One region of the Ensifer sp. ZNC0028 genome, then DNA from elsewhere that is predicted to be linked to it. Evidence: riboswitches for the same ligand, from Rfam matches in the RefSeq annotation. Region 1 holds a riboswitch; each other region holds the start of a gene.
The links. A riboswitch is a leader RNA that binds a small molecule or an ion and turns the genes downstream of it on or off. The one in region 1 is predicted to bind cobalamin.
Positions count from the first base shown of each region.

Region 2: it holds a riboswitch for cobalamin, as region 1 does, so the genes downstream of both, metE (5-methyltetrahydropteroyltriglutamate--homocysteine S-methyltransferase) here and L981_RS04410 (ABC transporter substrate-binding protein) in region 1, are expected to answer to the same signal.
Region 3: it holds a riboswitch for cobalamin, as region 1 does, so the genes downstream of both, L981_RS28560 (CbtB-domain containing protein) here and L981_RS04410 (ABC transporter substrate-binding protein) in region 1, are expected to answer to the same signal.

Region 1 is NZ_JTLA01000015.1:88,692-96,171, forward strand. It holds gene L981_RS04395 (pseudoazurin) at 1-162, opposite strand, end outside; gene L981_RS04400 (ABC transporter ATP-binding protein) at 174-935, opposite strand; gene L981_RS04405 (iron ABC transporter permease) at 932-1,984, opposite strand; gene L981_RS04410 (ABC transporter substrate-binding protein) at 1,981-2,997, opposite strand; cobalamin riboswitch at 3,147-3,340, opposite strand; gene L981_RS04415 (helix-turn-helix transcriptional regulator) at 3,533-3,856, opposite strand; gene L981_RS04420 (DUF899 domain-containing protein) at 4,029-4,730, shown strand; gene L981_RS04425 (hypothetical protein) at 5,019-6,407, shown strand; gene L981_RS04430 (DUF1801 domain-containing protein) at 6,476-6,976, opposite strand; gene L981_RS04435 (hypothetical protein) at 7,283-7,480, shown strand, end outside.
Region 2 is NZ_JTLA01000107.1:29,908-37,387, forward strand. It holds gene metE (5-methyltetrahydropteroyltriglutamate--homocysteine S-methyltransferase) at 1-2,219, opposite strand, end outside; cobalamin riboswitch at 2,320-2,540, opposite strand; gene L981_RS24840 (hypothetical protein) at 2,559-2,855, opposite strand; gene L981_RS24845 (LysR substrate-binding domain-containing protein) at 3,008-3,937, shown strand; gene L981_RS24850 (metallophosphoesterase) at 4,159-5,001, shown strand; gene L981_RS24855 (ABC transporter ATP-binding protein) at 4,998-6,164, shown strand; gene L981_RS24860 (carbohydrate ABC transporter permease) at 6,157-7,077, shown strand; gene L981_RS24865 (carbohydrate ABC transporter permease) at 7,074-7,480, shown strand, end outside.
Region 3 is NZ_JTLA01000135.1:6,740-14,219, reverse strand. It holds gene L981_RS28605 (cystathionine gamma-synthase family protein) at 1-302, shown strand, start outside; gene L981_RS28600 (VOC family protein) at 457-807, opposite strand; gene L981_RS28595 (TetR/AcrR family transcriptional regulator) at 930-1,526, opposite strand; gene L981_RS28590 (crotonase/enoyl-CoA hydratase family protein) at 1,610-2,425, shown strand; gene L981_RS28585 (helix-turn-helix transcriptional regulator) at 2,476-2,838, shown strand; gene L981_RS28580 (SRPBCC family protein) at 2,835-3,401, shown strand; gene L981_RS28575 (DUF1772 domain-containing protein) at 3,471-3,950, opposite strand; gene L981_RS28570 (NAD(P)H-binding protein) at 3,947-4,777, opposite strand; gene L981_RS28565 (TetR/AcrR family transcriptional regulator) at 4,882-5,574, shown strand; cobalamin riboswitch at 5,573-5,835, shown strand; gene L981_RS28560 (CbtB-domain containing protein) at 5,876-6,052, shown strand; gene L981_RS28555 (CbtA family protein) at 6,250-7,047, shown strand; gene L981_RS28550 (ferric iron reductase) at 7,086-7,480, opposite strand, start outside.

The DNA of each region.
Region 1 (7,480 bases):
GATGAATTTCACCGTGTCGCCGGGGGCGATCTGGAGGAAGTCTGGCTCATAGACCATCGGTCCCGAAGCGTTACGGTTGAGCATCTTCACCTCGTGCATTTCGGCTTGGGCGAACTGGAAAGCGGTGAGAAACAGGGACAATCCGAGGAGAAGCGCGCGCATGTAAATCCTTGCTAGGCTGAATGAAAGCGGAAGATGGAGGTTCCGTCCTCGGGGTCGACGACGATGCTCGCACGAACACCGAAGACGGCGGCGATCCGTTCGACGGTCAGGACTTCACGCGGCGGCCCCAGCGCCACCAGCCGGCCGGCGGACATCATGCCGACGCGGTCGCAGCCAAAGGCCTGGTTGAGATCGTGTAAGGCGACGACGGAGGTTATCGGCAGGTCAGCCACCAGCTTCAGGATCGAAAGCTGGTGCTGGATATCCAGGTGATTTGTCGGCTCGTCGAGCAACAGGACCTGCGGCTGTTGCGCCAAGGCCCGCGCCAGGTGAACCCGCTGGCGTTCCCCGCCGGAAAGTGTTGCCCACGAACGGTTTTCGAAGCCCGCCATATCGGTATCGTCGAGCGCTTGCCTGACGATCCGGTCGTCTTCCGCCGACCAGGGCTGCAGCGGCGTGAGCCAGGGCGTGCGGCCAAGTTCAACCGCATCGCGAACCGAGATCGCTTCCGTCGTCTCGGCTTGCTGCTCGAGGAAGGCGATCAACTGGGCAGCCTGGCGGCGTGGCATGGCGTGCAGCATCTGCCCGTTGATCCGCACCTCGCCCGACGTCGACCGGACGATGCCGGCCAGCAGCCGCATCAAGGTCGATTTGCCGGAGCCGTTGGGGCCGACAAGGCCGAGTGTCTCTCCCTGCCGCACGGCGAGATCGACATGGGAAACGATCGCCTTGCCGCGGACGGACCAGCCGAGATCGCGTGCTTCCAGGATCATGATCGGTGCCTCCCGCGGATAAGGATCAGGGCAAAGGCCGGTGCCCCAACCAGGGCGGTGATCACGCCGATCGGCAGCACCTGGCCAGGAACGATCGTCCGCGACAGGATATCCGCCGCGATCAGAAAGACCGCCCCGATGAGGGCGGTTGCCGGGCCGAGCCGGCCATGACGCACACCAACGAGGAAACGGGCCGCATGCGGTATCACGAGCCCGACGAAGCCGATGGAGCCGACGATGCTGACCATCACGGCCGTCACCAGCGCGGTAAGGCCGATCAGCACCACCTGGACGGCCCGCACGGGTACGCCGAGCGACGCGGCGGATTCCGCCCCGAAGGAAAAGGCGTCGAGCGCGCGGGCATACCAGATGCAGGCGCCGAGCCCGACAAGGGCCACGGGCACGGCCAGCCAGACGTCCGGCCACCGCGCACCGCTGAGGTTGCCGAGCAGCCAGAACATGATGCCCCGCGCCTGCTCCGCATTGGCCGACTTGGTGATGATGAAAGAGGTCAGCGCGTTGAACAGTTGCGATCCGGCGATGCCGGCAAGCACGATCTGCCCTGTTCCGCGCAGAGTGACCCCGCCACCGGCGGCACGGGCGAGGATCGCCACCATGAGGAAAGCCGTCACGGCGCCGACAAAGGCGCCGAGCGACATCGAGACCGCGCCAGCCCCGAGGCCGGCGACGGTAACGGCCACGGCGCCGGTCGAGGCGCCGGCGGAGATGCCGAGAAGATAGGGATCCGCCAGGGCGTTGCGCAGGAGGGACTGGAGCACCATGCCCGAAACCGCGAGGCCCGCCCCGCAGCAGGCGGCAACGATCGCCCGCGGCAGGCGGTAGTTCCAGATGATCCCGACATCGATGGGATCGAGCCCATAGGTCGCGCCGAAAATCTTGTTCCCCAAGGTCTGGAGAACCGTCAAGACGGGTATCGGCGTTTCACCGATGCAGGTTCCGGCAAGAACGGTGGCAAACAGAGCCAATGTCCCCGTGGCTGCCCGGCCAAGCCGGGAAGCAGGGGCGCGCCGCGAGAGGCCGGTCTTCACTTCGCCAACCCGAAATCCTTAAGCGCAGCGGAGAGAACTTCAATACCGGCGACCGTTCTGATCGTGGCGTCCATCGCGTGCGCATCCATGACGACGATGCGGTTGTTCTTCACCGCATCCATCTGGCTGGCAACCGGATCGGTCTTCAGGAACTCGATCTTCTTCAGGTAGTCGTCGGCCGGAAAGCGCCGGCGATCCATCTTGGCGATGACGATCATGGTGGGGTTGGCCTTGGCGATCGTTTCCCAACCGACGACCGGCCATTCTTCGTCCGAGCCGACCACGTTGCGGATGCCGAGCTTATCCATCATGTAGGCAGGCGCTCCCTTCCGGCCGACCACATAGGGATCGATGTCCATCTCCGCGCTGGAGAACCAGAAGGCCGCAGACACATCCTTCAAATTGAGCGCCTTGGCCTGCTCAATGGCGTTGGCCTCACGCTTGGCGAGTTCTGCGACGAATGCCTCGCCTTTGTCTTGAACATCGAAGATCTGCGCGAGTTCACGCACGCCCTGATGGATGCTGGCAGTCGAGAAGAGCGCGCTTCGCGTGCCGTCCACACCCACCGAGTTGTCCTTGGCGACGCAGTCGGCCGGAAGGACATAGGTCGGAATTCCTACTTCGTGGAACTGGGTTCGGGTCGCAACGATCCCTTCGGGGCCGACGTGCCAGACGAACTGCACGGCGACGAGCCCCGGCTTCTTGGCGACGACGCTTTCAAAGCTCGGGTCGTTGTCCGCCAGGCGCGGAACCTTGGCATTGACCTCGGCAAATTCCGGCAGCACGTCATTGAACCAGACCGACGTGCCCGTAACCTTGTCGCCGAGGCCGAGCGAATAGAGAACCTCGGTTGCCGCCTGCCCGACGGTCGCCGAGGTCGCCGGCGCCTTGTCGAAGGTGATCGTCTCGCCGCAATTGTCCAGGGTCAGCGGATAGGCGGTGGGTTCGGCAGCAGCGGCGGTGGCGAAGAAGGCGAAGCCAGAGGCGGCAAGCAGGAAACGCGAAGCGGTCATGGCACATTGTCTCCGATCTGTTGATCGCGCGGATCGGAGGGGACGAGCCAGGACGCAATGATCGAACCGATGTTCAAGAGAACATCGACAGCCGGCACTTGTGGCGCGACCAACGACATCGACAACCTCCCCGGACACCCCGCCCGGCTTGTTCAGTTACAGGTGTCGGTAGGTCTCCTGACTGGCGGGTCTTGGCTCCCTCTCGGCCTTCCCGGACCATCGCCCAGTGGCATTTTCGAGAGAGGACTGGCCGCCTACAGTTGCGGGGGCAGTTTCGTTTCGCGGCGAGCCGCGGCGAATTCCCTGTTATTTCCTTTCGGAAACCGACGAGAATTCCCTACTCAACGAACGAGTGGAGCGCAAGCATGAAAGCGACGCTTTCGAAACACTTGCCAGGAAAGGTAGAAATTCTTTCGCGTCTCGTAATTTCACTAAATATCACTCCCCTCAAATAGGCAGAACATTGTCGATTGTCGGAAAACTATACACAAATGAATACTGTTTAAGTGATCCGTAATTCACACTATCTTCAGATTTACCCTTCGAGATCGGTCTTCAGCCTGTCGAGAATGGTCACGGCATGGGCGGCATAGTCGCTGATCCAGCGGTCGTAAATGTGCTTGATCGGCAGCGCATTGAGATAATTCCAGCGCTCGCGTCCTGCCCAGCTGACGATGATCAGCTCGGCGTCCTCCAGCACCTTCAGATGCTGCATCACGGTGCAGCGATCCATGTCTGAAAAGGCCGCGCAGAGCATGCCCGTGGCCTGCGCCTCGCCCTTGAGACAATCGAGCATCGCCCGCCTGCGCGGGTGAGCCAACGCCTTGAAAACCAGATCTTCGTCCTGCTTGCTTGACATGTTATGTTTTTGCAACATATTGAAACTGGACGCAACGGAGACGGCGCCGATGAGACCTGTTTGCGAGCTTTCGCGAGAACTGCAACCGAGCCTGACGGCTGGATGCCGTCGATCGGAGTCAGCTTTGCACCGACACCTCCAAGCAAACCGCGGAAAAGGGAGATGATTGAGAATGCTGCCTAAAATCGCTTCAATGGATGAGTGGCAAGTCGCACTCGAACAACAGATTGCCAGGGAGAAGGCACTTACCCGCGCACGCGATGAAGTGAGTGCCGCGCGCCGACGCTTGCCGATGGTCAGGATCGACAAGGACTATTCGTTCGAGGGGCCCGAAGGCACGGTAAGCCTCGCCGACCTCTTCGACGGACGGCGACAACTGATCGTCTATCACTTCATGTTCGCGCCCGGATGGAAGGCGGGCTGCGACGGCTGCTCCTGGGTCGTGGACGCGATGACCCATCCGGCGCATCTCAACGCACGCGATACGTCCATCGTGCTGATTTCGCGCGCGCCGCTGGAGACGCTGCAGAAATACCAGGCCCGGATGCAGTGGCAGCACCCAGTCTGGTACTCGTCCATGGCGAGCGACTTCAACCACGACATGGGAGCCACGGTCGCCGATCCGGATGACCCGACAAGGACCAGCGAGCGCCATGGCGTCAGCGTCTTCCTCAGGGACGGCGATCATATCTACCGCACCTATTTCAACGGTGCGCGTGGCGTCGAGTATCTCGGCAGCATGTGGACCTATCTGGATCTGACGCCCTACGGTCGCCAGGAAACATGGGAAGCCTCTCCCGCGGGATGGCCGCAGACAGAACCCTATGTCTGGAACCGGCGGCACGACGAATACGGGACCGAACCGGCTTTTTGATTTTCCGCGGCGGCGAACATGGAATTGTCGAGCCGCCGTTCCTACGTCTTGTCTGGCCGATCGCCAGACCTGCGTCATTGTCGCGCGCCCGAATAGGGATCGCGGCAATGGTGAAGGGATGCCGCCGGCCCGGCAGGGAGCGCCGAACGTGGGGATGGATCGCGCTTCTAAGAGGCGCGCCGATGGGGGCGGCAATCGATGGGAAACGAGACGCAAGACCGCAAGGACGGTCCGGCACCGAGCGGCAAGAAGTTTTGGCGGCGACGCGGCGTTCGGATTGCATCGATCATGTTGGCCGCCCTGCTTCTCCTGGTGGTCGCGCCGCTTGCCGTCATTCTCTACCCAACGCTGAAGACCTATCCCCGGAGCGACTTTCCGGCCGCAGCCTCGCAACTGGAACGCAACAGGCAGGACCTTGCCCATCTGCGGCGCCTGATCGAGGTTGACCGAAGCTTTTCGCCAGCCGCCCAGGCAGCGTTTACGGGCTCCCTTGATGCGATCGAACAACGGGCCGGCGATCTCGACCGCGCTGGCCTGGCGATGGCGGCTGCAAAGGCGGTCGCGCTCGCCGACAATGGGCACACCAGTGTCGTCGGGCTTGTCGGTGGTCACAGTTTCAATGCGGTTCCCGTCCGGCTCGGCTGGTTTGCCGAAGGCCTGTTCGTGATCGCAGCGACAGGCGAGCAATCGCACCTTCTGGGCGGAGAGATCCTTGAGGTGAATGGACGGGCGACGGAGGCCGTTGTCGATGCGCTGCGGCCCCATTTCGGCGGACCCGCCAATCTCGGCAGGGAATTCGTCCCGAATGTCGCAATTTCGCCGGAACTGCTCCATGCCGCCGGCCTTGCCGAAAGCCCGCAGGAAAGCGCCTATCTCATCCGTCTTAAGGATGGAAACGTCGCGCAAATCCCTCTTCTTGCCACGCCCGGCGCGCCGGAACCGTTAACCGCCCATGTCTGGCCACGACGCGATTTCAGTCCCCTGTCGCAGACCGGTCGCGACGTCGGGTGGCGGCACGTGCTCGACGACGTCACGCTGCCGGCCTATCTCACGCGCCCCGACGCCAATTATTGGCACCACTACCCCTTGCCCGATCTGCTCTATGTCCAGATCAACCGCATCAGGGATGCCACGCCGGAAGGCCTTTCGCAGGGGCTCGCCAAGATGCTGGATGAAGCGGAGAAAAAGCCCATACGCAATGCAGTCGTCGATCTGCGGTTCAACAATGGCGGTAACTACGAATTGACCGCCGATTTCTCGCAAAGGCTCCCGGCCATCCTGCCGCCTGACGGACGACTGTTTGTGCTGACCAGCGCAAATACCTTTTCGGCGGCGATCAGCACGGCGGCGCGCCTGAGGCATTTCGGCGGCACGCGCACGGTGCTTGTCGGCGAGCCGATGGGAGACCGGCTGCAGTTCTGGGGTGAAGGCGGCCGCACGGTTTTGCCGAACTCGAAGATCAATATCCGCTATTCGACGGCCTATCACGACTGGGAACACGGATGCAGCCTGTCGGAGATCAGGACCTGTTTCCTCCTGAATTACGCCTATGACGTTCCGGCAGGCCCGCTTCAGCCGGACATCCCGCGCTCGACGAGCTTTGCCGACTATGCCGCCGGCACCGACCCTGCAATGGCCGCAGTCATGCAGGTCCTCATGGTGGGCAACGCCGATTGAGGTGCCGCTTGGAAGCAAGCCCGGCCCGGCCATTCCGGTCGGCGGCGGATTCGCGCTGCGGCGACGCTTTACATTTTTTCGCCCGGTAGCTCGCTGGCTTGTTTGACCCAGTCCAGAAACTGCGCCTCGTCGAGTTCGTCGGCCTCATAGATGTCGAGATAGCGCACATCCGGCTGTTTCGACGTGCCGGGCGGCATGGGGCTAAACTGCGCGCCACGGAAGAAAGCGACCTTCACGTATTTCGTCATGCAGTGAAAGCCGAGGAACCAGACATCCTTTTCCATGCCATAAAAGGGAGAGTTCCACTTGACCGCCTTTTCGACACCGGGAACGGCCTCAACGATCAGCCGGTCAAGACGTTTGCCCAGATCGCTTTTCCATCCCGGCATCGCAGCGATGTATTGCTGTATCGGGGCGTCTCCATAGCCCTTGGCGATCTGCGGGTTGCCGCCGGTCAGGAGGACGACGCCATCGGCCGACTTTGTCGGCGGAGTCTTGCGTCCGCTCGTTGCCCTTGGCGCAGCGGAAGCAGCTTTCGATGCGTTCTTTCCGACTTTCTTCTCAGACATGCGCGGACCTCGACTGTTCCGTCAGTTCGTCGCGGGTCGGATCCTCCGACACGGTCACGGAGTCCATACCCGAATGGCTATGCACGACACATAGCCATCCAGCTATGCATTGGTCAAGGATGAACCTCCAGCTTCAGCTGCGTTGCGGACTGCAACTCGATCCGCAAGCCGCTTCGCCAAGTATTGGCAATCGGCACGGCATCTCTCCATCGCCGTAGGGTCATGGCATGCAGACGGTCGGGATCCCTGCGATCCCGGACATGTGCAGCAGAGGCTCGTAAAGAGCCACCATTCGGGATCTCGAGCGTGCTCTCCATCAATACCTTGACCGCCGGACACCACCTTGATGCCGTCATCCTCAGAGTGCTGAAAGAACGGATTGCCGTTGCAACGGCGAACGCGCGCCGACCGGTCGAAGCGCCGGACAAGCTCGTCGACCACCTTCTCGACCAGCACCGCCTCAGCCTGCACTTCCTGAGCCTGCACGTGTTGACGGCCGCATCG
Region 2 (7,480 bases), on a different contig from region 1:
CAGATCTGCGCCGGCGTCAGCCCCTCGGTCGCGCGCTCGATGAGGTGCACCATTTCATCCACCGCCGGTACGCGCGGCGAATGGATATCGTAGACGCCCGGGCCGATCTCGTTCGGATAGGCCCTTCCGGTGAACGCGCCGAGCAGTTCCATCTTCGATCGCGACGTCTCGATCGAAATCACGTCGGCATCCATCGCCGCGATCGCCGGCATGATGTCGTTGAACTCCGAATAGCACATGTGGGTGTGGATCTGGGTGGCGTCGCCGACGCCGGCGGCGCTGAGGCGGAAGCACTCCACCGCCCAGTCGAGATAGGCCTTGCGGTCGGCGGCCCTGAGCGGCAGGCCCTCGCGCAGCGCCGGCTCGTCGATCTGGATGATGGCGATGCCCGATGCCTCGAGGTCCCTGACTTCGTCGCTGAGCGCCAGCGCGATCTGCCGGCACACCACCGACCGCGGCAGGTCGTCGCGCACGAAGGACCATTGCAGCATGGTGACCGGACCCGTCAGCATGCCCTTGACCGGTCGATCGGTCAGTGACTGCGCAAAGGCCGCCCATTCGACCGTCATCGGGTTTGGCCGGGAAACGTCGCCGAAGATGATCGGCGGGCGCACGTAGCGCGAACCGTAGCTCTGTACCCAGCCACTTCGGGTAAAGGCGTAGCCCGACAGCTGCTCGCCGAAATACTGCACCATGTCGTTACGCTCGAACTCGCCGTGTACCAGCACGTCGATGCCGATCTCTTCCTGCCAGCGCACCGCCTGCTCGGTCTCCCGGCGCAGATAGGCGGTGTAGTCGACATAGCTGAGTTCGCCCTTGGCATGCAGGGAACGGGCCTGCCGTACCTCCGGCGTCTGCGGGAAGGAGCCGATCGTCGTCGTCGGAAAAAGCGGCAACGGCAGCGCGTCCGCCTGGAGCGCGCGACGGGCTGGGAAGGGAGACCGGCGCTCGCTGTCGGCTGCCGTCAGCGCCTTCAGTCGCCCGGCAACAAGTGGATCATGGATCCTGAGCGACGTCAGACGCGCCTTGGCCGCTTCGCTCGAGGCGGCAAAGACCCTTTCCGGGCTGGCAAGCCCCGGCTCGAAGGCACGGGCGAGAAGGCTTAATTCATCGAGCTTCTGCACGGCGAAAGCGAGCCACGAGGCAAGCTCCAGGTCGAGCGCCCGTTCCATGTCGAGGTCGACGGGCACATGCAGGAGCGAGCACGAGGGCGCAAGCTCGATCCGGTCGCAGCCATGGGCAGAGACCAGCGGCTGCAGGCGGCTGAACAGGCCGGCAAGATCCGTCCTCCAGACGTTGCGGCCGTCGATGACGCCGAGCGACAGCACCCGGTCAGCCGGAGCGGATTGGATGAGGACCTCGATCTGCTGCGGCGCGCGCACGAGATCGACATGCAGGCCCGCGATCGGCAGCGCAAGGGCGCTCACCATATTGTCGCCGATCGCGCCGAAATAGGTCGCAAGCATGATCCGAAGCCCGGGAACTTTCGCCCGGAACGTATGATAGGCAAGGTCCAGGGCCTGCCTTTCCCGGTCGGTAAGATCGAGCACCAGACTAGGCTCGTCGATCTGAACCCAGTCGGCGCCGGCATCGGCAAGTTCGGTGAGCAGCTCGACGTAAACGGGAAGCAGGCGCTCGATCAGGTCGAGGGGATCGAAATCTCCGCCCTTCGCCTTGCCGAGCTTGAGGAAGGTCACCGGGCCAAGTAGGACCGGGCGGGTTCGATAGCCCAGGGCTTCAGCTTCGAGAAAGGCTTCGAGCGGCCGGTTATGCGTCAGCGCAAAACGTTGATCCGCTTCGAATTCGGGCACCATGTAATGGTAGTTGGTATCGAACCACTTGGTCATCTCGAGTGCGGCGTTGCCGCCGTCACCCGCATGCGTGCAACCGGAAGCACAGGGCGAACCCGTCGAGCCGCGCGCCATGGCAAAGTAAGTGTCGAGATCGACGGGACCGCCCTTCCAGCCATAGGCGGCCGGGACCGCACCGACGAGCACGGCAGTATCGAGCACGTGGTCGTAGAACGAGAAATCGTTCGAAGGGAGGATATCGATGCCGCGCGCCTTTTGCGCCGCCCAGTTTTCGGCCCGAAGCCGGCGGCCGACGTCGAAAAGGTCGTCACGGCTGATCTTGCCGGACCAGTAGCGTTCAAGCGCGAGTTTCAGTTCGCGGTGGCGGCCGATGCGCGGGAAGCCGAGATTGGCAGTCTTGATGGTCATTTCCTTACCCCGAAGGTTGAAGGGCAAGGTTTGAATGCGACGCATCCGCGACGCGAGAAGGGTCCCGCGTCGTCAACGCGCCTCATCGGACACCCCGCCCGTGGACGTTGTTCATCGCGGCAGGTCTCCTGGCTTGCGGGTCAACGCGGACCGTTCCGTCTTCCCGAGGCGTCTTCCTCAGTGACATCATCGAACGGCCGCTCTCCGCCTACAGTTGCGGGGGCAGCTCCGGCCTTAGCGCTTGTCAGCGCCGCACCGAATTCCCTCTTAGCTCCGCCCCGCCGGATGGCGAGGCGCAGAACCACGATGCCGGGACAATGCTCTGCAATCGCTTTCTCGTCAATCGCATAAAGAAATGCTTATGTCTTTATTTTCTCCAGCCAGGGCGCGGGGCGAGACGCGGGCAATGCGCGGCCCTTCGCTGCAAACTGTTTTCGCTGCGGGTTGCACCGGCACGGGATCGGGATCGGGCTCCTCCGGCCAGTGCCACGGATCCGCTGTGTCGCCGACGCGCGCACGGATATGTTCCTGGTCCCGCGTCAGGCCGATATCCCGGAGCTGGAACTCGTTGAACGCGTCGATGGCGACCGGAGCACTGAGGGTCCTGTCGGCCCAATTCAGGACATGGTAAATCATTGATCGCACTGCGCTAAGCATTGCTATCCTCACTTCTCTACAAGGCGTGTGTTCGCGAAAAAAGTGAGGTTTTTTGCCGTTTCGCGCAAAGCGATTTCTCGCATGCTGGCATAAAGAATGCTTATCTCAGCGTCATGAGCAAGATTCCCCCTATGAGTGCAGTGCGCGCCTTCGAGGCCGCCGCCAGGCACCTGAGTTTCACCCGCGCCGCCGAAGAGCTCGGCATGACGCAGGCGGCCGTCAGCTACCAGATCCGGTTGTTGGAGGACCGCATTGGCGCGCCGCTCTTTGTCCGCCTTCCGCGCGAGGTGCGGCTGACCGGTGCCGGGCGGCAGCTGGCGCCAAAGGTAACCGAAGCGATCGATCTTTTGGGGGCGGCCTTCTCGGAGATTGCCGACAAGACCGAACATCACCTGCACATCTCGGTGCTGCCGACCGTCGTTTCGAGCTGGCTCGGCCAGCGGCTCGCCACCTTCCAGACCGCGCATCCGAACATCAGCATCAGGGTGCACATGTCGACCGAACTCATCGATTTCAAGCGTGATGCCATCGATCTCGCGGTGCGCAGCGGCGCCGGCGACTGGCCGGGTAACGATGTCTTTCCCTTGTTTCCGCTCGATTACGTGCCGGTCTGTACGCCGTCCTTCCTGGAGAAACATCAACTCAAGGAGCCCGCCGACGTCTTGAGGATCCGGCGTTTCGGCAACGCCAACTGGTGGCGACGCTGGATGATCGAAACCGGCGTCGAGCCGCCGGCGAGCAACGGTACCGAGCTGATCTTCGACGTCCAGGCGATGGATGTCGCCACCATCCTGGCGGATCACGGCATGGCGATTGCCGTCTCGACCTTCCTGATGGATGAACTGAAGAGCGGCAGGTTGATCCGGCCGTTCGAGCATGTGGTGCGCGACGGCCGCGCCTATTGGCTGGTCTATCCGCAAAGCACCAGGCGGCAGAAGAAGATCCAGGCCTTTCGCGACTGGGTCGTCGCCGAAGCAGACGCGTCGAATGCGATGCTTGCGACCGTTATGGAGCAATCCTGTCCGGCATCTATTCGGGGCGAGCTCGGTGCAAAGTGGTGAGTCTGGGGAAAGAAGACGCAGACACATCCGGTGCGCGCGTGCCGGTTCGCGCCGGCCGGGCTTCGGAAAATGACGCTTTCATGGAGAAACTGAAAATCAGCTGAGAACGGCTGTTACCAAACTGACATGGCGGCTCCCTAAAGACTGCGGCCAACCGCAGAGAAGGGGAGAGACAGCCCTCCGACGCGGATACCGCAAGCCATCGTCGGAGGCCCGTTTCCATGAAAATCGTCCAGATCAGCGACACCCATCTCAGCCCCGCCAAAAGCCATTTCAACGGCAATTGGGAACCGGTTCGCGCCTGGATCGAGGCGGTAAAACCCGATCTCGTCATCCACACGGGCGATGTCACCATCGATGGTGCCGACCACGAGGACGATATCTCCTTCTCGCTCGATCTGATCGGCCAGCTCTCGATGCCGGTCGCGATCGTTCCCGGCAATCACGATGTCGGCCATCTGCCGGGCTCGCACCAGCCTGTAGACCCCGTCCGGCTTGCCCGCTGGCGCCGTCTCGCCGGTCCGGACTACTGGGGCCGCGACCATGGCGACTGGCGGCTGCTCGGCCTCAACAGCCTGCTGATCGGCTTCGAGGACGAGGAAGAAGACAGGCAATTTGCCTGGCTGGAGGAACAACTGCTTGGTCGCGACGGCCGCCGGGTGGCGGTGTTCGCCCACAAGCCGCTCTTCGTCGACGCCCCGGCCGAAGGCGACACCGGCTACTGGGGCATCCGTCCCCGCCAGCGCCAGCGGCTCTTTGATCTTTTCGCCGAAGCCGAGGTGGCGTTGCATGCCAGCGGTCACCTGCACTGGGCCTGGACCGGCGAACATGCAGGGACGTCGCTCGTCTGGGCGCCGCCGACCTCCTTTATCATCGACACGCTGGAACGGCCGATGCCGGGCGAGCGGCTGGTCGGTGCCGTCGTGCACGCGTTCACCGATGCCGGCGTGACCAGCGAAATCGTCGCGGTGCCGGGTCTGACGAGCCACGTGCTCGACCCGATCGTCGAGGACGTCTATCCGCTCGCCGCCAAGAAGAAGGTTCGCGTGGAGGCAGCGCAATGAGCGTGCTTTCGCTGGATGGCATCACCAAGTCCTATGGCGGCAACGCCATCCTGAAGGGCGTCAGCCTGGAGGCGGAAGCCGGCGAGTTCATTGCGCTCGTCGGCCCTTCCGGCTGCGGCAAGAGCACGCTTCTGCGCATCGTCGCCGGCCTTGATCACGGCAATGCCGGCGAGATCGTCATCGGCGGCCGCAGTGTCGCGCGCATGGCGGCGGCCGATCGCAACGTGGCGATGGTGTTCCAGTCCTACGCGCTCTATCCGCACCTGACGGCAGGTCAAAACATTGCCGTGCCGCTCGCCATGCGGCGCCTGACGGCGATGCAGCGCCTGCCCATGGTCGGCAATCTTCTGCCGGGGCAGAAGCAGATCCGCAGCGATATCCAGCGCCAGGTCAAGGAGATGGCCGGAGCGCTGAAGATTGATCATCTGCTCGACCGCAAGCCCGGGCAGATGTCCGGCGGCCAGCGCCAGCGCGTGGCGCTTGCCCGCGCCATGGTGCGCCGTCCGGCCGTGTTCTTGATGGACGAGCCGCTCTCCAATCTCGACGCCAACCTGCGCGTCCATGCCCGCGGCGAAATCGTCGATCTGCACCGCCGCGCCGGCGTGCCGACACTCTATGTCACCCACGACCAGTCCGAAGCGCTGTCGATGGCCGACCGCGTCGCCGTCATGATCGGCGGCAATCTCTTGCAACTGGCGAGCCCGAAGGAGATCTACGACAACCCCTCCCATATCGAGGTTGCGCGCTTCCTTGGTCAGCCGAAGATCAACGTACTCGAAACCCGCACGGATACCGCAAGCATTGTGCGCTTCGGCGATCTCGTGCTTCTGGCAAGCCGCGGGCAGGCGCCGGATGCACCGGTGAAGCTCGCGATCCGCCCGGAATTCGTGCGCTTCCATGCGGCAGGCGCCGGCCGGCTGACTGCGCGGGTCGAGCGCATGGAGTTTCTCGGCTCCGAGGTGATCGTCCACGCTCGCCTCGATGCGATCGGCGAAGTGATCACCGCCAAGTCAGCACCCGCCGAAGCCGCAGCACTCGCGATCGGTCAGCCCGTCGATGTCGCGTTCATGCCGGAACGGGCGATGCTGTTCGACGGCGAGGGCACCCGGGTGGCAGCCGAGCCGATCGCTATCGCCGCGACGCTGGAGAAGGTCCATGGCTAGTGTCGCAACCTTCGAAACCGCGAGTGCTGCGTCTCACCCCGATCGCCGCGAAGCCCGCATCGCCTGGTTGCTGGCGCTGCCAGCCATCACGCTGCTCTTCCTGTTCATCCTGCTGCCGACCGCTGCCGTGATCGTGCTCGGCTTCACCGATTTCGAGCTCGGCTACGGCAGCTTTCGTTTCGTCGGTTTCGAGAACTATGCCGAGCTCTTCGGCGATCGCACCTTCCTTCGCTCGCTCTGGAACACCGCCGTCTACACCGCGATCGTCACGCCGGTATCGATCGTGCTTTCGCTGGCGATCGCCATGTTGATCGAGGCGGAAACCAAGGGCCGAGCCTTTTTCCGGACCGTCTATTTCCTGCCGGTCGCCTCGCTGCTCGTTGCCATGGCCACGGTCTGGCAGTTCCTGTTCCACCCGACCATCGGCCCGATCAACACCTTCCTCGCCGTTTTCGGCATTGCCGGCCCCAACTGGCTCGGCGCCTCCGGCACGGTGCTCTATGGCCTGTCGATCATCGGCATCTGGCAGTCGGTCGGCTTCAACATGGTGCTGTTCCTCGCCGGCCTCACGGCAATCCCGCGCGAACTCTATGCCGCTGCCGAAGTCGATGGTGCCAAGTCGTGGTTCGATCGCTTTCGCCTGGTGACCTGGCCGATGCTCGGGCCGACGACGCTGTTCGTCACCACCATCAGCATCATCAATTCGGTCAAGGTGTTCGAGACGGTGAAGACGCTGACGGAGGGTGGTCCGAACAAGGCGTCGGAGGTGCTGCTTTTCACCATCTACCAGGAGGGTTTCGTCTACCTGCGCGTCGGCTACGCCTCGGCCATGACCGTCGTCTTCCTCGCCATCCTCGTCGTCCTGATGTTCCTGCAGTACCGCGTGCTCGACCGGAAGGTGCATTACGCATGACCACCAACGCTCCTTCCGTCGCCCGCATCGTCCGTCTTGCGGTCCTTTCGCTCGGCTCGCTCCTCTTCCTTGCGCCCTACATCTTCATGGTCTCGACCGCCGGCAAGGCGCAGAGCGAGATCTTCTCCTCGTCGCTGTCGCTGATCCCGCAGCAATGGTCCTATGTCGAGAACTTCTCCAAGGCGCTGTCGCGCGTTTCGATGTCGACCCTGCTCTTCAACGGCGTGATCGTCTGCGCGCTGATCTTCGTCATCCAGATCGTCGTTGCCATACCTTGCGCCTATGCCATGGCGAAGCTGAAGTTCCGGGCCGCCCGCACGATGATGGTTCTGGTCATGCTCGGCCTCCTGGTGCCGATCCACGCGACGGCGCTGCCCATATATGTCGCCTTCGACAGGCTCTC
Region 3 (7,480 bases), on a different contig from region 1:
CGGTCGGCCGCACCTTCAAGGCGCAATGCACCGGCGCCGGCTCGACCTTCTCCTTCGACATCGCGGGCGGCCAGGAGGCGGCCTTCCGCTTCCTCAACGCGCTGCAGATCTTCAAGCTTGCCGTCAGCCTCGGCGGCACGGAATCGCTCGCCAGCCACCCGGCGGCCATGACCCATTCCGGCGTGCCGATCGAGGTGCGCCACCGCATCGGCGTGCTGGAATCAACCATCCGCCTGTCGATCGGCATCGAGCATCCGGACGACCTCGTGGCCGATCTTTCAAACGCGCTGTCGCTCGCCTGATGCAAGAGGCCGCCGGTTTCGCCGGCGGCCTCTTCGCTGATTTCAGATGGCGCAATTCCGGACGAAAAACCGCTGTGCACTTTTCCTGGAATTGGTTTGCTTGGCCGGCGCAATTCCTGACGGAAAACCGCTGCGCACTTTTCCTGGAATTGGTTTAGTGCGCCAGGATGTTGACGATATTGCCGAATGGGTCGCGCATATAGAAACGGCGCACGCCCCAGGGCTCGTTGGTGATGTCGTAGACGATCTCGACGCCGGCGGCCCTGGCGCGTTGATAGGCCCGGTCGACGTCGTCGACCTCGATCGAAAGCACCGGCACCGGCGTATCGTTGCCGCCCTCGCTGGCGATGCTCACCTGCGGCATCGCGGCCTTGCCCTCGGCGGCAAAGGTCAGGATCCAGCCATGGTCCATCACCACGTCCAGTTCCAAAAGGTCACCGTAGAAGGCGCGCGCCACCTGCGGGTCCGGGGCGTAGAGGTTTGAGACGATACGCTTGACGGTCATGCATTTCCTCCTCCGGTGAGCCGCAACGCGGCCACATCGGCGCTCAATGGTTGTTCGGCTCCTGGCACTGCATCCTATACTGCCCGCCGATGGCAGCCGTTTGAAGCGGAAGTTGCAGCGCGTCAGGATCCCTCCCCGTCCGCGCCGGCAAGCGCGACCCGCACCAGCGTCGCCGCCGCCTTGCCCGCCATCTCCATGTAGCTCGCGTCCCGGTGCAGCAGCACCACGGCGAAACTGCCGTCAAGCAGCAGCAGGATCTGCTTCGCCAGCATGGCAGGCTCGGCAGTGCCGGCTTCGGCAAAGGTCTCGGCCATCCAGGCCTCGAACTTCTTCTTGTGGGCCGCACCGATGCGGATCGCCGGGTGGCCCGGCATGTTGGCAAGTTCGGCAGAGGTGCGCAGGAAGCCGCAACCCTTCCACTTCGGATGGCGCGCCGCCCGCGCCAGGTTGACGAAGATCGCCTCGACCCTGTCGGCAAGGTCCCCGTCGCCCGCGTCGAACCACTTGCGAAAGAGTTTCAGATTGGGCTGGTCGCGGCTCTCGAGGTAGGCGGCGATCAGCGCGTCCTTGCTGTCGAAATGATAGTAGAGCGTGCGCTTGGTCACGCCCGCCGCCTCCGCCACCGCATCGACGCTGACCGCACGGATGCCCTCGGCATAGAACAGCTTCTCCGCCGCTGCGACGATCACGTCCCGGGTCGACTTCTCTGCTTTCGTCATCTCTTAAGTATACCGACTAGTGAATATACATCCTATCTTCCCTCACCTAGCCTCTCCTCGTCAACACCTGCCGGAGAGCAACAATGTCGAACACCGTGCTGCTGCAGATTTCCGAGGGTATCGCCCTCCTCACTCTCAACCGCCCGCAGAAACTCAACGCGCTGAACTACGAGCTGATCGACCGGCTCATGGGCCTTCTCGACGAGATCGAGGTGAACCATGCCGTAAGCGCGGTGATCATCACCGGCGCCGGCGAGCGGGCCTTTTCCGCCGGCGGTGATATTCATGAGTTCTCGGACAGCGTCGCCAAGGGCGTGAATCCGGCCGTGCGCGATTTCGTCCGTCGCGGTCAGGGCCTGACGGCGCGGCTCGAGGCCTTCCCGAAACCGATCATCGCCGCCGTCAACGGGCTTGCCTATGGCGGCGGCTGCGAGATCACCGAGGCCGTGCATCTGGCGATTGCCAGCGACCGGGCGCGCTTTGCCAAGCCGGAGATCAAGCTCGGCATGCCGCCGACCTTCGGCGGCACCCAGCGACTGCCGCGGCTTGCCGGCCGCAAACGCGCGCTGGAACTGCTTTTGACCGGCGAGGATTTCCCGGCCGATCGCGCGCTGGAGTTGGGGCTCGTCAACCGCGTCGTCCCGCATGACGAACTGATCGCGTCCGCCCGTGACCTGGCAAAGCGCATCATGGCGCACTCACCACTCGCCGTCCGCTCGATCATCACTGCCGTCACCCGCGGCCTCAACATGTCGATCGCCGAGGGATTGCAGGTCGAGAGCGAGCAGTTTGCCCAGATGGTGCCGACCGACGACCTTGCCGATGCGCTTGCCGCCTGGAAGGGACGGCGCATCCACGACGACCCGCCGCGGCCCGGTCTTTTTTCGCGATATTTTTAAATTCAACCGAACGGTTGACAATTAGGTACATCGAGACGATATTCAACAATATGGTTGAATATCAGAACGCACATCTCGATGCCGTGTTTCACGCGCTTTCGGACCCGACGCGGCGCGCCATGCTCCAGGACCTCTCGCAGGGCGAAAGACTGGTGGGAGAGCTTGCGGCGCCGTTCTCGATCTCGCTGGCCGCGGCATCGAAGCACATCAAGGTGCTGGAAGGAGCAGGTCTGGTGCGCCGCGAAGTGAAAGGTCGCACGCATGTGTGCCGGCTCGATGCCGCGCCGATGCATGCAGGCATGGAGTGGATGCGCCACTACGAAGCCTTCTGGCGCGCCCGCATCGACGTACTCGAGGCGCTGCTTCTCGCCGAAGACGCCACCAACCAACCTGATCCGGAGGATAAGCCATGACTTCGTCTGCCACAGCCTTTGCCGGCGCCGATTACGGCCGTGTCGTCGCACCGGACGCGGTGCGCATCGAGCGCCTGCTTCCCGGCCCGATCGAGCGGGTCTGGTCCTATCTGACGGAGGAGAGCAAGCGCCGCCTCTGGATGGCGTCCGGAACGATCGGGTCGAAGGAAGGGGCCGAGGTCGAGCACGTCTTCCGCCACTCGGAACTGACAGCGGAAGACGACCGGCCACCGCAGAAATATGCCGAGCACGCCGGCGAGGTGCGCAATTACGGTCACGTGCTCGCCTGGGAGCCGCCTCGGCTGCTGGCCTACACCTGGAACGAAGAGACCGGCACGCCCTCGGAGGTCCATTTCGAACTCAGCCCCCGCGGCGACAAGGTGCTGCTCGTCGTCACCCACAAGCGCATCGCCGACCGCGCCATCATGACCAGCTTCTCCGCCGGCTGGCACGTGCATCTCGACATTCTGCGCGCGCTGCTGGAAGGCGAAAAGCCGGCGGCCTTCTGGAGCAAGTTTGCCGATCTTGAAGCGCAATACGACGCGCGTATTCCCAAGCCCTGACGGCGGGATGGGTTCAGAGGTCAGGACGCGCGCAGGCGCCGGCAAGGATCCACTTGCCGGCGCTTTTCGTCAGGCACGGGCGAAACCGAGAATGAAGAACGCCAGCGCGCCGATCGACGCGAAGCTGCGCACGTGGTTCCACCAGACCCAGTCGGTCAGATAGCGCTCACGCCAGAGATCGGTCGCCGCCTGGCCGGGCGCTGCGGCGGCGAGCGCATCGTTCATCGGCACGTTGAAGACGATGGTCACCAGCAGCACGCCGACGACATAGGCGACACCGCCGGCGGCAAGCCACCACCGGCCCTCGCCGCCCGAGAGGAAGGCGACGACGATGAGCGCCAGGGCGAGCAGCGCCGTGCCCATGAAGGCGCTGAGGAAGATCGGGTTCTGGATCACGACATTGATCGCATTCATCGCAGCGATCCCCTGCTCCGGCGGCAGCCGCGACAGGGCCTGCATGATGCAGACCGAGAAGATGAAGAACAGTCCGGCCATCAGGCCGGAGCCGATCGCGGCGGCAAACGCCAGAGCGGGGATCAGGGGGATCATGCGGCAAGACTCCATACACCGGTTGCTGCGGTTTCCCGAGCGTAGGCTGCAAAGTCACGCGGACGCCGCCCAAGCACATGCTCGACATCGGACGTCAGGTTTGAATTGCGCCCGTCGAGCACCGAGGTGAAGAGATAGCGGATGAGTTCGACATAGTCATCAGGCACGCCGTCGGCCTGCAAGTGCGCCGCGAAGTCGGCAATCGGGATGGCCTGATAGGAGATCGGGCGGTTGGCTGCCGCGGCAATTTCGGCCACGGCGTCGGCAAAGGTCATCAGCCGCGGGCCGGTCAGCGAATAGACCTTGCCGATATGGCGGTCGTCGAGAAGCGCTTCGACAGCGACGTCGGCAATGTCGTCGCAGCTGATGAAAGGCTCGGTCACCGTGTCCACGGGCAGGAAGACGGAACCGCTCAAGACACCCTCGGCGAGGAAGCCTTCGTCGAAATTCTCGAAGAACCAGCTGCCCCGGATGACCGTCCAGTCGGCGCCGGAGGCCTGCAACGCGCGCTCTGCCGCTTCCGCCTCGTCCTCGCCACGCCCCGACAGCAGCACCAGCCGCTTGACGCCGGCGCTGACCGCAAGGCTCGAGAACTTGGCGATCACCTCGACGGAGCCCGGCACCGCCAGATCCGGCTGGAAGCAGACATAGATGCGATCGACGTTTTCAAGGACCGGCGCCCAGGTCGTCTCTTCCGTCCAATCGAAGGAAGGCGACGCCGAACGGGCACCGATGCGCACCGCGACGCCCTGCTCCCGAAGGCGCTCGGCCACCCGCCGCCCCGTCTTGCCGGTACCGCCCAAAACCAGTGTGACTTTCTGAGACATCGTTTCCTCCTGAGGTTCCACCAACAAACATGAGTATCTCTCACATTTGCAAATGTGATAAATCCTCGTATTTTAGGAGTCAAGTCAAAATGTGAGCATTACTCATGATTCCAGATGCAAGCCCCGCCACGCTTCCCGCCGACGACGAGCCTGCGCTGCGCCGGACACCGAGCCAGAAGCGCAGTCGCGAGCGCGTCGAGCAGATCCTTGCCTGCGCGACGGCGCTCATCCAGGAAAAGGGCAGCGACGCCATGCGCATGAGCGAAGTCGCTGAAAAGGCTGGGATTTCAATCGGCTCTCTGTACCAGTACTTCCCCGACAAGGCCGCGATCGTGCGCACGCTTGCCGAGCGCTACAATGCGGTCTGCAACGAGTGCATCGCGGCCGAACTGGCCAAGGTGACCTCGATCGCCGAGTTGCGCGACGCCTTCTCGCTTTTGTTTGACATCTATTACGAGATGTTCCTCGCCGAGCCGGTCATGCGCGACATCTGGTCGGCGATGCAGGCCGACAAGGCGCTGCGCGAAATCGACCTTGCGCAAAGCCGCGCCGGCGGAAAGCTGCTTGCCGATGTGTGGGCCCGGCTTGTGCCGGCGACGCCGCGCGAGGAAATCGACAGCGCCGCCTTCCTGATCATGCACCTCGGCGACTGCACCATGCGGCTTGCGGTCTCGGTCGACCGGGCCGAGGGCGACCAGATCGTCGAGGCCTACAAGCGCATGACCATCAAGGATTTTGTCGCGGATGGACCGCGCCGCGGCGCAGGCTCAATTGACAACTCCATGACAGAATCCTAATCATCTGGGATCGATTGGTTCCCGGGACGCGAACGCGTTTCGGGAGTAAACGGGAACGTGACGGATGGACCCACTCTGGGCATTCAAATCACGGCCGACCCCGCGACTGTAGAGCGACGTCGATCTGCCATTCCGGAGCGATCCGGAAGAAGCCACTGGAAAGGCCGCGAGAGGGCGGCCGAACTGGGAAGGCGAGGCAGACCGGGGGCATCGAGCCCAACGCCGTGAGCCAGGAAACCTGCCACTCGATGCGGGCATAGGGCCCAACCGGGAATTTCCCGATGCCATCACGGAGGTTGTCATGGCTACGTCTACCATTTCGAGCACCCCGCTCTCCCTCAGCGATCGTCTGACCGCTGGCGTCATCGCGCTCTTCATCGGCGCATTCCTCGTCTTCGGCGCCGGCCTTGCCAATTCGGCCGTGCTGCACGACACGGCGCACGACACCCGCCACTCCTACGGCTTCCCCTGCCACTGACCGATGCCTCGGAACGTCAACAACGTTCCGCATCGAACAATCTGCGGACCTGAACGCATCCGGCCCGCGCCGGATGTCGGCTTGTGTGCATCCCGGTTTTTCCGGCGTGCGAAAGCCATCCGCAGCACAGGCAAAATGGGAAGACTCAAGGACCACGCCGCAGCGCGTGGCTTTTGTCGTTATCGAGGGATTTCAAGATGATTGTCAGAACGCTTCTGGCCGCGATCGTGGCTGGATTGATTGCCGGTGTCTTCATGACCGGCGCCCAGGAATTGCGCGTCACGCCGCTGATCCTGCATGCGGAAGAATTCGAAGGCGAGGCTCCGGCCCCCACCGAACAGCCCGCGGCCCAGCCGGGTGCGGCACAGCCCGCCGCGGAAAACCACGACCAGCATTCGTCGCTCAAGGCCGTGTCGCCGCTTAGCGCCTTGCTCGACGCATTGTCGCCGATCACGCCCGCCTATGCCCATGAGGGCGAGCACGAGGAAGGCGGCATCATGTTCGGCATGAGCCGCTTCTCCGGCACGCTGATCGCGAACCTCGTCACCGGTTCCGGCTTCGGCCTGCTGCTCGCCGGCGTCAGCCTGGTGATCGGCTATCCGATCACGCTTCGGAACGGCGCGCTCTGGGGCGCCTGCGGCTGGCTTGCCGTGCACATGCTGCCGGCGATCGGCCTGCCGCCGGAACTGCCTGGCTTTCCGGCCGCCGAACTCGGCGACCGCCAGACCTGGTGGCTCGCAACGGTGGCGCTTTCGGCCGTCGGCCTTTATCTCGTCGTCCTGCGCGAGGAGATCGTCTCCAAGGTCGCGGGCCTCGTGCTGATCGCAGCGCCCCATGTCTACGGTGCGCCGCAGCCGCTCGACATCACCAGCAACGTTCCGGCCGTGCTCGGCGCAGAGTTTGCGGTGGCCGCACTCGCCACTACGCTCGCCTTCTGGATCGTGCTCGGCGTCGTCTCCGGCTTCATCAACGAGCGCTTCGTCAAGGCACAGTGATCGGCGATCACGGATCGTCACCAAAGCGACGGCGGGGTTCAGGCCCCGCCGTTTTGCATGAGATGCGCCGCCAGCCGCGCACGGCGATCTTCCGGCTCCAGCAGGACGCAGGTGTCGCAGAAGCTACCGCCCTCCGTCTTGAAATAGAGACAGCAGCCGCAGCGGATCCGATACTGGCGCGAAATGTGTTCACCACTTGCCGGATGGACAGCCGAAATCTGCTCGTAGCAAAGCTCATCAGAATAAAACCGCGAGCCGGGCCGCTTGACGATCGCCAGCGCCTCGGCCATGCCGCGCGCCTCATCCCCGATCGCGCGGCCGATTTCGAGGAACGCGCCGGCAAGGGCATCCGCCGCGAGCCGCCACTGCGCCCCGCTCGAGAGCCCTGTCCGTGCCTTGAGAACTGCAATGACGGGCGCCAGATGAGCGATGA